Linked DNA regions of Labrenzia sp. PHM005. The protein of the gene in region 1 interacts with the protein of each later gene in a pairwise test. Links are inferred from orthologs where the notes say so. Each region holds a gene or a part of one and is shown on either strand. Other genes may lie near its edges. The genes, in order: FJ695_RS18730 and FJ695_RS01650.

Region 1 (7,323 bases):
AAAATAATCTTTGATGTTCAGAATGCTAAGATTCAGAGAAAAGTCCTTGATGCCCACGGTCCGGACACCTGACAAATTCTTGATCTCCTGAAAACGAAAGCGTAACAACTTTCGCACGGTGCGAGCCAGGTTGACTCCTCGCAAAATCCGAGCATCTCCTAAGAGAGCGTCCAGATAGGCAGCATCGTCATGGCGCCAAAGGCCCAGGCGCTTTTGAAGTCTGCGAAGTTCATTCCAGTCCCCTAATACTTCGCCGTAATTGATTACTTCAGGATGTTGGTTGAGCATATTTACCAGCGAATTGCTGCCGCTTCTTCCCAACGTCAGTATGAAATGTTTGTCCATTGAATTCGCTTTGATTGGCCTGAATACGTCGTTTGCCGCAACAAGCACTGTCCCGGAAAACTCATGGCAAGAGCCTCTAAGTTACTCAAGCAGCATCTGGAGCACGGTGTGGCCTACGGTGCAACAATTCTGCAAGAAACTGGCCTGTGTAGCTCTCTTTTCTCGAAGCCACGTCCTCCGGCCGTCCGGCGGCGACAATTGTGCCGCCTCCGTCGCCGCCTTCCGGGCCGAGATCTATGATCCAGTCGGCGGTTTTGATGACTTCCAGATTGTGTTCAATCACCAGCACGGTGTTGCCCTGATCGACAAGTTCGTGAAGAACATCGAGCAGTTTGGCGACATCATGGAAGTGTAGGCCCGTGGTCGGTTCATCCAGAATGTAGAGCGTGCGGCCGGTGGAGCGTTTGGAGAGTTCTTTGGCGAGCTTGACCCGCTGCGCTTCACCGCCCGACAGCGTGGTCGCTTGCTGGCCGACTTTGATATAGCCGAGCCCGACCCGCGCCAGCGTTTCCATCTTGTCGCGGACAGCGGGGACCGCTGAGAAGAAGTCAGCCGCCTCTTCAACAGTCATATCGAGAACATCGGCAATTGATTTGCCCTTGAACTCGACTTCCAGGGTCTCGCGGTTGTAGCGTTTGCCCTTGCAGACATCGCAAGTGACATAAACATCGGGCAGGAAGTGCATCTCGATCTTGATCACACCGTCGCCCTGGCAGGCCTCGCAGCGTCCGCCTTTGACGTTGAACGAGAACCGGCCCGGCTGATAACCACGGGCCTTCGCCTCAGGCATGCCGGCGAACCATTCGCGGATCGGCGTAAAAGCGCCGGTGTAGGTGGCCGGGTTGGAGCGCGGCGTCCGGCCGATCGGTGATTGATCGATATCGATCACCTTGTCGAGCACCTCCAGGCCTTCGATGCGGTCATGCGGCGCCGGGTTGTCGCGGGCACCATTCAAACGCCGCGCGGCCGACTTATAAAGCGTATCGATCAAGAAGGTGGATTTGCCGCCACCGGACACGCCGGTGACACAGGTAAATGTGCTGAGCGGGACGTCGACATCAACATCCTTGAGGTTGTTGCCGCGCGCGCCTTTGACAGAGATCTTGCGTTTCTTGTCGATCTTGCGCCGTTCCATCGGCAGTGGAATCATCTTGGCGCCGGAGAGGTACTGACCGGTCAAGGAGTTGCCGTTGGCCATGACATCTTGCGGGGAGCCATGGGCAACCACCTGGCCGCCGTGCACACCGGCGCCTGGTCCGACATCAACAACATAGTCCGCGGTCAGAACCGCATCCTCGTCGTGTTCAACGACAATCACCGTATTCCCGAGATCACGCAGGTGGCGCAAGGTTTCCAGAAGCCGGGCGTTGTCGCGCTGGTGCAGGCCGATGGACGGCTCGTCCAGAACATACAAAACGCCGGTGAGGCCTGATCCGATCTGAGACGCAAGGCGGATCCGCTGACTTTCACCGCCCGACAAGGTGCCGGACGAACGCGCCATGGAGAGATACTCCAGCCCGACATCGTTGAGGAACTTCAGCCGTTCGCGGATTTCCTTCAGGATCCGTCCAGCGATTTCCGTCTGTTTGTCATTGAGCTTTGCCGGAAGCTGGTCGAACCATGCCCCGGCATCGCGAATGGAAAGCTCCGTGATATGGCCGATGTGCCGATCGGCGATCTTGACCGCAAGCGCTTCAGGTTTCAGGCGGTAGCCCTGGCAAGCTGGGCAGGCGTGGTCGGACTGGAACCGGGCGAGTTCTTCGCGCACCCAGGTGGATTCTGTCTCCCGCCAGCGCCGTTCGATGTTGCCGATGACGCCCTCAAACGGCTTTTCCGTCCGGTAGCTGCGTACGCCATCGTCATAGACAAACTCGATGTCCGTCTTGCCGGTGCCATGAAGGATTGCGTCCTGAACTTTCGCGTCCAGATCCTTCCAGGGTGTCGCCATAGACACATCAAAATGGCGGCAAAGGGCTTCCAGAGTCTGGGCGTAATAGGGTGAGGTGGAGCCGGTTTTCGCCCAGGGCAGCACCGCACCTTCGCGCAAAGACAAGGTATGGTCGGGCACGACCAAATCTTCTTCAAAGGCGAGCGTAGTGCCCAGCCCGTCGCACGTTGGACAGGCACCAAACGGGTTGTTGAAAGAAAACAGACGTGGTTCGATTTCCGGGATGGTGAAACCGGAGACCGGGCAAGCGAATTTTTCGGAAAAGATCAGCCGCTTTGGAACGCCGTTTTCTTCGGTTTCTCCGGCAAACTCGGCGATTGCGATGCCATCGGCCAGTTTCAGCGCTGTTTCCAGTGAATCGGCCAGGCGGCCGGCGATATCGTCGCGCACGACAATCCGGTCCACGACCACATCGATGTCGTGTTTGAATTTCTTGTCGAGCGCGGGAGCATCGGCAATTTCGTAAAAGGTTCCGTCGATCTTAACCCGCTGGAAGCCCTTTTTCATCAGTTCGGCGAGTTCCTTACGGTACTCGCCTTTGCGGCCGCGGACCATCGGCGCCAGCAAATACAGGCGGCTGCCTTCGTCCAGATCCATGACCCGGTCGACCATCTGGCTGACCGTCTGGCTTTCGATGGGCAGGCCGGTTGCCGGGGAATACGGAATCCCAACCCGCGCAAACAACAAGCGCATATAGTCATAGATTTCCGTGACCGTGCCGACGGTAGAGCGCGGATTACGTGAGGTCGTCTTCTGCTCAATGGAAATTGCCGGAGACAGGCCGTCGATCTGATCGACATCCGGCTTCTGCATCATCTCCAGGAACTGGCGGGCATAAGCGGACAGGCTTTCAACATACCGGCGCTGGCCTTCCGCGTAGATGGTGTCGAAAGCAAGAGACGATTTTCCCGACCCGGATAGCCCGGTCATGACGATCAGCTTGTTGCGCGGTAAATCTAGATCGACGTTCTTCAGATTGTGTTCGCGGGCCCCGCGCACACTGAGAACTTTCGTCGGGTCTTTTTTCCAGGCGTCGCTATCAGAAGCCTTCGCAGTCGTCATATTGTCGTCATCCTGATCTTGCGCAGACAGCCCGGGCCGGGCTTTTAATATGTCTCCCGGGCGCGGTCCTGCTCGCACCCGATATAGCAGTTTCCAGCCCGTCTTCCAGATGGCTGTCTCTGCAAAATTCCGTTTGCTGCCAAACCTGGCAGGAGAATTGAATCAAGAGTATAAAAATGATAAGAACAAAACAAGTACAGAATGACTTTCGGTGTGGATAGACCGGGATTGCGAAACAAGACCGGCTGCAATGGCACATTTTGTTGCGTGGCTTTTTTGCCTCTTAATGGCCCGGCAGGGGTCAACACTGTGGAAAATGGGGGGAGCTGGCCAAAAAAGGCGGCGTTTGTACAATCTGATCGCTAGGGTGTGGACTTTAGAATTGGGCGCTTTAAACGGAGTGCCATGCCATCCAGCTGCCTTGGCGGGGCCGGGTGCAAGAACATAAACAGGAGTTGAGCATGGCGGGAAGCGTCAACAAAGTCATTTTGGTCGGAAATCTTGGGGCGGATCCGGAAATCCGGCGCACCCAGGATGGCCGCCCGATCGCCAACCTGCGGATCGCCACGTCTGAATCCTGGCGGGACCGCAATTCCGGCGAGCGCCGTGAAAAAACCGAATGGCACCGGGTGGTGATCTTCAATGAGGGCCTGTGTAAGGTCGCTGAGAATTATTTGCGCAAAGGCTCCAAGGTTTACCTGGAAGGTCAGCTGCAGACCCGCAAGTGGCAAGACCAATCCGGTCAGGATCGATATTCTACCGAAGTCGTCCTGCAGGGTTTCAACTCCAACTTGACGATGCTGGATGGCCGCGGCGAGGGCGGTGGTCAGCCGGGTGGTTTGCCTGATTACGGCAATGACCAGGGCGGTGGCGGCTTTGGCGGCGGATCCTCTGGCGGCGGCGGCTTTGGTGGCGGCGGCGGTGGTGGATACGGCGGCGGCTCGTCCGGTGGCGGCTTTGGCGGCCCGTCCGGCGGCGGCGGTGGTGCCGGCCCGATGGACGACGAAATCCCGTTTTAATTCGTGAAATCATCTGCCTAAGCCGCTCAAATCACGGGCGGCTCACGGAAAAACATGCAAATGCGTCACACTGACGTGATTTGGAAACTGGCGCCAAGTCTGTGCACTTAACCTTACGTACGGGCTTGGTGTAGTATTGTTTCCGAAAGCTGTGCGATTCTGATCGCCTTGTTCCACGTGAGCAGGACTTGTTTGGGTTGCTAAATGCCGGTTGGGTTTGGTGATGGAAGCCGGCCGGCGGACTTCATGACGGCAGGGAATAAAACCGGGGCATTGGGCACTCCCGGACTGTGTTAGACATATTGAAATACAGGTTTTGACAATGCGAGTGAACACGATGGGACGAGCGGAACCAACGAACAAGGTTTCGGAACGCCAGGAAGCAGTGTCCGTCAGCCAGAAGCTGAGTGCTGGTTTGAAGGCCGGTCTAATGGCCAGCGTGCTGGCAACAAGCTTTTTCGCTTTGCCGGTGGCCGAAGCACAAGCCCAGGGCTTTTTTCAGCGGCTGTTTGACCCTGAATTCCATCGCCGCCAGCAGGAACGTGAACGGCGGGAACTGCAGCGCAAGGCCGTGAAGGTTCGGGTGTCCGCTCCGCGCTATTTGACCTATGCGCCTGATAAACTCAAAGCTGTCTCACTGGCGCCGTTGTCGGAAAAGAAAACAGCCGAAGCAGTTGCCGAGCCCGCAGAAGAGGCGACAGCGTCGACCAGTGACGCAAATGTCAGCACCTCAATCCCGGTCGTACTGACACCGTTTGATGAATCCCGGCCGGCACTGAAAACCATGAAGCTGACCGTGCTTCCGGAAGTTGGCGAAGCGTTGATCGCTTTTTACCGCGAACATCCGGATTTCGTTTGGGTCAAGGACGGCAAACCGACCGCAAAAGCTGCGCAAATGCGCCGCGCGCTGCGCAATGCAGCCGAGTTTGCTTTGAACCCGGCTGATTACGTGGTGGCGTTGCCGGCTACATCGGCGCTGGAAGGCGATGAACTTGATGCAGCCGTCATGCGGTTCGAGATGGAGCTGAGTGCAGCGGCACTCACTTATGTTCTGGATGCGACTCGAGGCCGTGTCGATCCCAACCGGATCTCGCAATATCACGATCTGCCGCGCCATGAGGTTGATCTGGTCGCCGCCCTGGAGGATTTCACGGCTTCAAATGAAGTGGCAGTCGCATTGGAAGCGCATCAGCCACAGAACGATCATTTCAAGAAGCTGACGGCGGAACTTAAGCGCCTCAAGGCCGAAGACGAAGAAGCCGATCAGATCGTCATTGCGCCAGGAACGTTTTTGAAAGCGGGCAAATCCAGCCCGGAAACCAAAAACATTGTCGCAGCGATTGCGCGCCATGGATCCGATGAGCTGAAAACGGCGCATGCTGAGACGTTGGCATCTTATGACGGCAGCGATCTTTATGCGCCGGAACTGGTTTCCTTAGTCAAAGGGTTCCAAAAGGAAGCCAAGCTGACGCCGGATGGGATTGTCGGCAAGAACACCATCAAAGCCATGGTTGGCGAAACCAATGCGGCCAAAATCGCCAAGGTGAAGCTTGCGATGGAGCGCAGCCGCTGGATTCCGGAAGAGCTGGGCGCACGCAAGGTGTTCATCAACCAGGCCGCATTCACCGCGACCTATTTCGAGCCAGGTTCAGACCCGATGTCGATGCGGGTGGTTGTTGGCAAAAAATCGAACCAGACCAACTTCTTCTACGACAAGATTGAGGTCGTTGAATACAATCCCTATTGGGGTGTGCCGTATTCGATCATCGTCAACGAGATGATCCCGAAACTGGCCGCAAATCCGAGCTATCTGGACCAATCCGGTTATGAAGTCACCACACCCGGTGGCCGGAAGGTGTCCTCAGCTTCGGTCGACTGGTATGCCGTGGCTGCCAAGCAGCAGTCGATCAATGTGCGCCAATATCCGGGCCGGTCGAATGCCTTGGGCGAGGTGAAGATCCTTTTCCCGAACAAACATCACATCTACATGCATGACACGCCGTCCAAGAGCTTGTTCAAGAAGGACGTGCGTGCCTTCAGTCATGGCTGTATCCGCTTGCATGATCCGAAAGGCATGGCCGCGGCGGTTCTCGGAAAGTCGAAAGACTATGTGACTTCGCGCATTGCGGCGGGCCAGAACGAGCAAGAGAAAGTCACCGGCGATATTCCGGTTTATGTGTCTTATTTCACAGCCTGGCCAGAAGCGGACGGAAACATTGGCTTCTACACCGATATTTATGACCGCGACCGGTACCTTCTGAAAGCGATCGAAAAAACGGAACAGGCGCGGGCCAAAGCCAGGGCGTCATAAGATCCAAATTCCCTGCTGGAAATTAGAAAAGCCCGCCGGTGAGACCGGCGGGCTTTTTGCTGAAGATCGCGTGCTCTGAAAATCACTTTCGTCTGCGATGCCGGAGTTTCTTGTATCGGGCGGACAAAGAAACCCACGGCAGGTTCTGGACCAAGGACTTCCAGGTGAAATCTTCAACAAGCTGAACCCGCCAGCCCACCCGGCGGGCACTGATGAATTCGCCTTAAGACTTCAGGCAACCGGCAATGGAGTCTGCGAGGCTGGTCAAAAGGGCCGGGTAGAGGCCAGGTCCATTTTCCAGCTCGGTACCGAGCGGATCCAATGTACCAACCTTTGCATCGCTGCCTTCAATGACGACAGACACCAGTTTCGAATCGAACTGAGGTTCCTGGAAGACGCAGGTAATGTTTTGGGAGCGGACACGGTTCTGGATTTCAGATACCCGGTCGGCGCTGGCTAGAGCTTCCGGTGTCACAGAAATCGCGCCGCTGGCTTCAACGCCATAGTGGTGTTCGAAATGGTGATAAGCGTCATGGAAGACGACGAACTTGCCGCCTTTGAGTGGCTCCAGTTTGCCGGCGATTTCTGCGTTCAGGCTGGTAATGGTGGCTGCAAATTTGTCTACGTTTGCCTTGTAG
Region 2 (7,392 bases), 3.8 Mb from region 1 along the record:
GATCAGCAGAACCTTCACCACCCCATCAGACCGCATTTCAGCTTTGGTCCAGCCCCATTTGCAGTCGCGCGGGATGCAGGAGGTAAAGGCGCGGGCGCGCACGAAAACCTGTTCGTCCTCGCAGCGGCTTTCTACTTCAACCCGTGTGATTTCTTTCGGTTTGGCATCTGGATTGACCCAGATGCCGTCTTCTGGAATGGGGCAATAAATGCGATCTGATTGGGGTTGAGACTGAGCTTGTGCCGGGTCGTGAAAGATCGTCAGTGAGGCCAGGAGACCAACTGCAACAAGCGCTATGCGCATCTCCATCCTCCGCGGTTGTTTCTTTGTATCTGCTTGCTTCAAAGTAGAACGCCATATACCACAGACGCCTTGTGTGAGGCGTTCCAGTCGAAGGGCTCACCTTTATTGCCCGCATGATGCCCGTTCTGGGTCATCAATCAAGAGTATTGCTATGCATAGTTTGGACAGCCCGCGGTTTTTGCTGCGGCCACCGTCTGCTAATGATTTTGCAATCTACAGACAGTTTTTCTCAGACGGCGAGGCATCCCATTTTTATGGCGGTCCCTTGCGGGAAGATCAGGCCTGGCGATCCTTGGCGGGTCACCTGGGACATTGGCAACTGCGCGGATACGGCATGTGGATGATCGTGCCGAAAGAAGGTGGTGCTCCTCTCGGCGGCTGTGGTCTCGTGTGGCCGGAAGGCTGGCCCCGTCGGGAGCTGACCTGGTGGCTTTTGCCGGAGGCGCGCGGCAATGGCGTTGCCGTTGAAGCCTCGCAAGCCGCGATCCGGCACGCTTATGACAGCTATGGCTGGCCCATGGTCGAAACCCATATGGACGACGCCAATATAGCGGCCCAAAAACTGGTCCTGAAACTCGGCGGCGAGGCGATCGCGCGGGAAACCTTTCCTGATGGCAAGGAACGGACCGTTTACGGTCTGCCGCATCCGGACAAACAGGCTTAGGCCGTGTTGACGAATTAGAGAGGCATTTCACCCTGACGGCCTCGGTTAGCGTCGGGGATGCGCCTTGTCGTAGGCTGCAAGCAGATGGGCGCTGTCGATCTCTGTATAGATTTGTGTCGAAGCCAGGCTTGCATGGCCGAGCAGTTCTTGAATGGTGCGAAGGTCGCCGCCACCAGCCAAAAGATGTGTTGCAAAGGAATGGCGTAGCGCATGCGGCGTGGCGGTGTCGGGCAGGCCCAAGGCACTTCGCAGCTTGGCCATGGCGAGTTGAACCATCCGTGGATTGAGCGGCCCGCCGCGCGCGCCCAGAAACAGCGGACCGTCGGCGGAAATCGCATAGGGGCAGAGTTTAATATATTGCGCGACGGCTTCGCAGACGGCTGGCAGGATTGGCACAATCCGTTCCTTGCGGCCCTTGCCGACAATACGCATGGTTTTGGTGCCTGGCTTCGGCGCCATTTTGCCGGTGAGGGACAGGGCCTCTGATATTCGAAGGCCGCAGCCATATAAAAGCGTCAGAACGGCTGCATTGCGCGCTTCGATCCAGGCTTCGGACTCCATCGCCAGATCGCCGCTGGTGATGTCGATAGCATCCTTGGCCGAGACCGGTTTGGGCAGCGACCGCGCTTGGCGGGGCGGACGCACGGCATCGGAGGCGGCGGCATTGATTTCGCCTCTGCGTTCCAGAAACTTCAAAAAGGACCGGATCCCCGCAAGGCCACGGGCGAGCGACCGGCTTTGAACTTTTTGCCGCCGCCGTTGAGCCAGAAACCCACGAAAATCTGCGGGCCGCAGCGTCGCGATGTCCTTGATGCCAGGCGCGCCGCCCAGATGATCGGTCAAGAACCGCAGGAATTGACGCAGATCCCGTTCATAGGCGATCAGCGTTTTGTCAGAAAGACGCCGTTCATCCGCAAGGTGATCTAGCCATTTTGTAATCCGGTCGTTGAGGTCCGGTTTGGCGGTCACCAGCAGGGTATTGGGATCAGCAGAAGACATAAGGACAAATTTACGAAGAACTCCCAAGCGTTTCGTTAATTCACGGAGCCTTTTCCAGAGCTGTCATAGCCAGTCCCCGAACCGTTTCAATTGATCGAGTTCCTTAATGAAGGCTTGAACTTTTGCTGTCCGATGCAAATCCATATGTGTCACCATCCACATCTGGGAGACCCATTCTAGTTGAGGTGGAATGACCTCACTGAGATTTGGTTGTTTGTTCGCAGAATGGCGCGGTAAAAACCCGATGCCGATTCCACATTGAATGGCTTCTGCCATGGCCTGAATTGTGTTGGCCCGGCAAACAAAATTTTCCGGTGCAATGGTTTTGTGAAGCCACACCAAAAAGGGCGCACGGTGGGTGCCGCTATCTGAACCCACAAACCGGTGGTTTTTCAGATCTTCCAGTCCTGCTGGCAGACCATAGCGGCTGACATAGCTGGCGTGCGCAAAAAGCCCCATCTCGATGTGTTCTATTTCGCGCACAACATTGTCCGGATTGTCCGGTTTGCTCCCAGCGCGAAAGGCGACATGCGCTTCGCCGTATTCCAGGCGCAATAAACTGTCGCTCACCAGATAGCGGATGATCAGGTCGGGGTGTTTGTCTCCAAAAGTTTTCAGGATCGGCATTAAGGTCGAAGCGTAGGTCGCTATTGAGGTGACGATAAAATCACCTTGCAACGTATCCGAACCGCCTTTGGCTTTGCGGTGGAGTTCTTCAAACTGATCGTCGGCCGTATCGGCGATCCGCAGAAGCTCGCGGCCAAGGTCCGTTGGCGTGAAACCTTTTGCATGACGTTGAAACAACTTGCCGCCAAGAGCCGTTTCCAGCGTATCGATGTGCCGGTTGATGGTTGCCCGATGAACGCCAAGTGCGTCTGCAGCTGCGGTGACCGTTCCGAGGCGGGCGACACGCGCGGCGGTTCTGATTTCTGTCCAATGTTCCATATCGATATGTCACATTTTCGCGCACTTGATGTCAAATTCGATCACTTCAAAACAAATATGCAGCATATTAAATCTGGTTCAACACGATGACAGTTCGAATTCACCAATGAGGTTGAGCCATGAAAGTTCTCGCATTTGCCGCCACAAGCAGCCGCCAATCCATCAACAAGCAGCTGGTACAAGCTGCCGGCGACATCATTAAGTCCGATCTGGATCCGTCCGCGGACATTGAGGTGATCGATCTCAACGACTATGAGATGCCGATTTACAGCATAGATCGGGAGAATGAGGGCGGTATTCCAGAGGAAGCCAAGCGGTTCTTCGACAAGATCGGGTCCGCCGACGCCGTGATCGTCTCCTATGCCGAGCATAATGGTACCTATACCGCCGCCTTCAAAAACGTGTTCGATTGGGCGTCGCGCATCAATATGAAGGTTTTCCAGGACAAGCCACAGGTCGCACTATCCGCGTCCATGGGGCCTGGTGGCGCTGCGAGCGTTCTGAATTCCGCAACAGGATCCGCCGGTTTCTTTGGCGCCGACATCCGCGGCAGTCTGTCGGTTGGTCCCTTTGGTGAAAAATTCGATACCGAAGCAGGCAAGCTAGTAGACGAGACCTTGAACCAGTCCCTTCGCGAAGCTTTGGCCGCGCTGGTCGAAGACCGGACAAGTTCAGAAAAAGCAGCCTGATCACCGCGGGCTTCATATTGGTGGGATTTCCAGCAAAAAAGCCCCGCAGTTTTCTGCGGGGCTTTTTCTGTTTCGAGATTGAAATCTCTTAGAGAATACTCTGGCCAGTCTTGGCCCAGTCATTCATGAATGCGTCCAGACCCTTGTCGGTCAGCGGATGTTTGACCAGGGATTTGAGCGTTGACGGCGGAACAGTTGCCACGTCTGCGCCGATGATTGCACAGTCTTTCACGTGGTTTGCAGTGCGGATGGACGCGGCCAGGATTTCTGTCTCAAAGCCGTAGTTGTCGTAGATCACCCGGATTTCGCGGATCAGCTCAAGGCCATCCATGTGGATGTCGTCCAGACGGCCGATGAACGGTGAAATGTAAGTTGCGCCGGCTTTTGCAGCGAGCAGAGCCTGATTGGCAGAAAAGCAAAGCGTTACGTTCGTTTTGGTGCCTTCGTTGGTCAGTTGCTTACAAGCTTTCAGGCCGTCGAAGGTCAGCGGCAGTTTGATGACGACATTGTCGGCAATTGCGCGCAGGACATGCGCTTCCTTGATCATGGTGTCAAAGTCGGTCGCGGCAACTTCGGCAGAAACATCGCCGTTGGTGATCTTGCAGATCTCGGCGATCACCTCTTTGAAATCCTTGCCGGACTTGGCAATCAAGGATGGATTTGTGGTGACGCCGTCGAGAAGGCCGGTTGCTTCCAGCTCTTGAATTTCCGCGGTATCCGCGGTGTCGACGAAAAACTTCATGGATGATGTCTCCCAGTAGGCGCTGAGTGTCTGCGCCAGATGGCCCACACAGATTGGCGGGCGAACGAATGAATGGTCAGCTGCGCTTTCTTTAGCCTAGGATGAGACGCAACTGAAGCCCTGATTCTCTGGTGATAGAATTTTTGTGGTACGTACCTCAAAATTTTGTTGGCTTGCGCTGGAGCCAGATCCGGGCGATCTCCGGGCACAGCATTGGTTCGTCGTTTGAAACGGCTGGCCGCTTGAAAACTTGTGTCTGATCACATGGGAAAGACTGCGAAGCGCCGTGCTGTTTGACGATTTGGAGCCAAAAGAGACGATAGCGAGCGTACTGGTGCCGGTCGCGGTGCCGGTAGCCTATACATATAAAGTGCCGACGGGCCAGACGGTCGTTCCTGGCACCATCGTCAAGGTTCCACTTGGACCCCGCGAAGTGATTGGCGCTGTCTGGGATGGGGAGCCGGATGCAGCGATCAACCCGAAAAAACTAAAATCCATTTCCCATATCTATGAGACCACACCGCCGCTGGATAAAGATCTGCGCCGGTTTGTCGACTGGGTGGCTAGCTGGACACTTGGTGCACCCGGCATGGTGGTGCGCATGGTGCTCAGATCAGAAGAGGCTTTGGAGCCGGAAGCACCCGTTCCCGGGGTTAGGCGTATTGAGGGGGCTGAACCAGAGCGCATGACCCCGGCGCGCCGGCGGGTTCTGGAAACCATGGAAGATGGCTTCGCCTGGACCAAGAGCGGGCTGGCTCATGCGGCCGGTGTCAGCGCGTCGGTGATCGACGGGCTGATCCATCAGGAAGTTCTGGAAGTTGTTTTCATGCCGGCTGCACCGCCGCCACCGAAACCCCAGTTAGACTATGCGCAAAAGGAACTGACTCCGGCTCAGCAAGCCGCTGCTGAAACGTTGCAAGACAGTTTTGATAAGGGCGCGGCGGTGACCTTAATCGATGGTGTCACAGGATCAGGAAAGACCGAAGTCTATTTCGAGGCGATTGCTGAAGCACTCAAACGGGACAAACAGGCGCTGGTCCTTTTGCCCGAAATTGCGCTGACGGAACAATTCTTGCGCCGGTTCGAACAAAGATTCGGCGTCTATCCTGCTGAATGGCACTCCGAAATCACGCCAAAAAACCGGGCCCGGGTGTGGCGTGGGGTCGCCTCTGGCGATGTCCGTGTTGTGATTGGTGCGCGTTCGTCCTTGTTTCTTCCGTTTAAGGAACTCGGACTAATCATCGTCGATGAAGAGCACGATGGCGCCTTCAAGCAGGATGACCGTGTGCCCTACAGCGCCCGGGACATGGCAGTGGTGCGGGGTCATATCTCAAGATTTCCTGTTGTGCTGGCGTCCGCCACGCCGTCGATCGAAAGCCGGGTGAACGCTGAACAAGGACGGTATGGTCTCGTAGAACTGCCCGACCGAGCCTCGGGCGCGGCGTTGCCGGACCTGTCCGCCATCGACATGCGTCTGGACGGACCGGAGCAGGGGCGCTGGCTGGCACCGGGTTTGGTGGGTGCAATCAAAGAATCTTATGCCAACGGCGATCAATCTCTTTTGTTCTTAAACCGCCGCGGATATGCCCCCCTGACATTATGTCGCACCTGCGGTCATCGCTTCCAATGTCCGCATTGCAGCACCTGGCTGGTCGAGCACCGGTTTCAGAAAAAACTAGTCTGCCATCACTGCGGTCACAATGAGCGCGTTCCGGAGAGTTGTCCGTCCTGTCAAAGCACCAATACACTGGTTGCCTGCGGGCCGGGGGTCGAGCGGATTGCGGAAGAAGTCAGCGACCTTTTTCCCCAAGCACGCACGTTGGTGTTGTCATCCGATCTGCCCGGCGGGCCAGAACGCCTGAAGCGGGAAATGAAGATCGTCGAAGAAGGCGGCGCCGATATCATTATCGGAACGCAGTTGGTCGCCAAAGGGCATAATTTTCCGAAACTCAAGCTGGTTGGTGTGGTCGATGCCGATCTGGGTCTTGCCCATGGAGATCCGCGCGCTGCGGAAAAAACCTTCCAGCTGCTGGCGCAGGTGACCGGCCGCGCTGGCCGGGTCACTGGCGGTGGTCGGGGTTTTCTTCAGACCTACAGCGCGGACCATCCGGTGATCAGAGCGCTTTTGTCTAATGACAAACATGCCTTCTACCAAGCAGAGATTGAAGCCCGCCGTGCAGCCGGACTGCCTCCGTTTGGCCGCCTGGCGGCCGTGGTGATATCAGGGCCGGACAAGGTTTTTGCTGAAGGGTACGCCCGGCAGCTTGTCCGCGCCGCGCCTCAGGATACCGCCGTTACGCTGCTCGGGCCTGCTGAAGCGGCCCTTGCGATGGTTCGTGGGCGCTACCGGTTCCGCCTCCTTGCCATGGCACCACGCCAATATGATTTACAGACTTATCTTCGTGCGTGGCTCGCAGCTGGACCAAAGCCCAGCAAAGGTCTGCGTGTTCAGGTCGACATAGACCCTCAGCATTTCCTTTGATCTGCTTTCTCCCGGACGGAGAAGTTTTTTCAATGCCTAAGGCTGAAAAGACGGCAGGGGATGAAAGTGTCGTTTTGCCTAGGCCTCGTGACCGGACACAAAAACCACTGATGCGAGGTGAAAGACATGGCCAAGGCCCCGCTTTGGGATGAGTTTATGTCCAGGGTCGGTAGCAATATCCGTATAGAGCAGATGATATTCGGCGAGCTCCAACCGTAGTTGGAGGCTTAATCTGTAATTCCGTCATTATTCTTTGGTGGCATGAGTTCTAATTACAAAACTGCCTGAATGTGCGGAGAATTCCAGCACCCACCTAAAGGTTTATGGGGGCTAGGCCGTCTCGTTTCGCAGCACTTTTTATGACGATAGGGCAAAAAACAGCTCTGAATCGGCAAATACAGCCTTTCGGCGGCGTTGCACACTGGGAAACCCTGTGCTAATTGAGGCGCGGCTTTGGGGGAACGGTTTAACCGTCATACCTTCTGACCTTGAAATCATTCATTTTTTCAATGCCTTGCGGACACTTGCTGTTTTGCGGGCATGAAAAACGTCAGAGAGCACGGACCTG

What was found.
Region 2: the proteins of FJ695_RS18730 (region 1) and FJ695_RS01650 interact in binary tests that used the Escherichia coli proteins (3 or more experiments, as listed by UniProt). The link is inferred for Labrenzia sp. PHM005 from one-to-one orthologs.

Annotation. Positions count from the first base shown.
Region 1 is NZ_CP041191.1:4,144,916-4,152,238, reverse strand. The notes cover bases 2,717-5,595. They hold FJ695_RS18730 (single-stranded DNA-binding protein), read left to right. Parts: upstream 2,717-3,816; coding sequence 3,817-4,374; downstream 4,375-5,595. Other genes in these bases: FJ695_RS18725 (murein L,D-transpeptidase), read left to right, coding at 4,712-5,595; uvrA (excinuclease ABC subunit UvrA), read right to left, coding at 2,717-3,355. Outside these bases: FJ695_RS18740 (sulfotransferase), read right to left, coding at 1-345; more of uvrA, read right to left, coding at 431-2,716; more of FJ695_RS18725, read left to right, coding at 5,596-6,685; FJ695_RS18720 (zinc ABC transporter substrate-binding protein), read right to left, coding at 6,909-7,323. UniProt on the Escherichia coli protein: Plays an important role in DNA replication, recombination and repair. Binds to ssDNA and to an array of partner proteins to recruit them to their sites of action during DNA metabolism. Acts as a sliding platform that migrates on DNA via reptation.
Region 2 is NZ_CP041191.1:322,827-330,218, reverse strand. What follows is about bases 4,279-7,226. They hold FJ695_RS01650 (primosomal protein N'), read left to right. Parts: upstream 4,279-4,628; coding sequence 4,629-6,824; downstream 6,825-7,226. Other genes in these bases: fsa (fructose-6-phosphate aldolase), read right to left, coding at 4,279-4,342. Also shown: FJ695_RS01680 (hypothetical protein), read right to left, coding at 1-303; FJ695_RS01675 (GNAT family N-acetyltransferase), read left to right, coding at 455-967; FJ695_RS01670 (tyrosine recombinase XerC), read right to left, coding at 1,013-1,966; FJ695_RS01665 (LysR family transcriptional regulator), read right to left, coding at 2,030-2,911; FJ695_RS01660 (NADPH-dependent FMN reductase), read left to right, coding at 3,031-3,600; more of fsa, read right to left, coding at 3,689-4,278.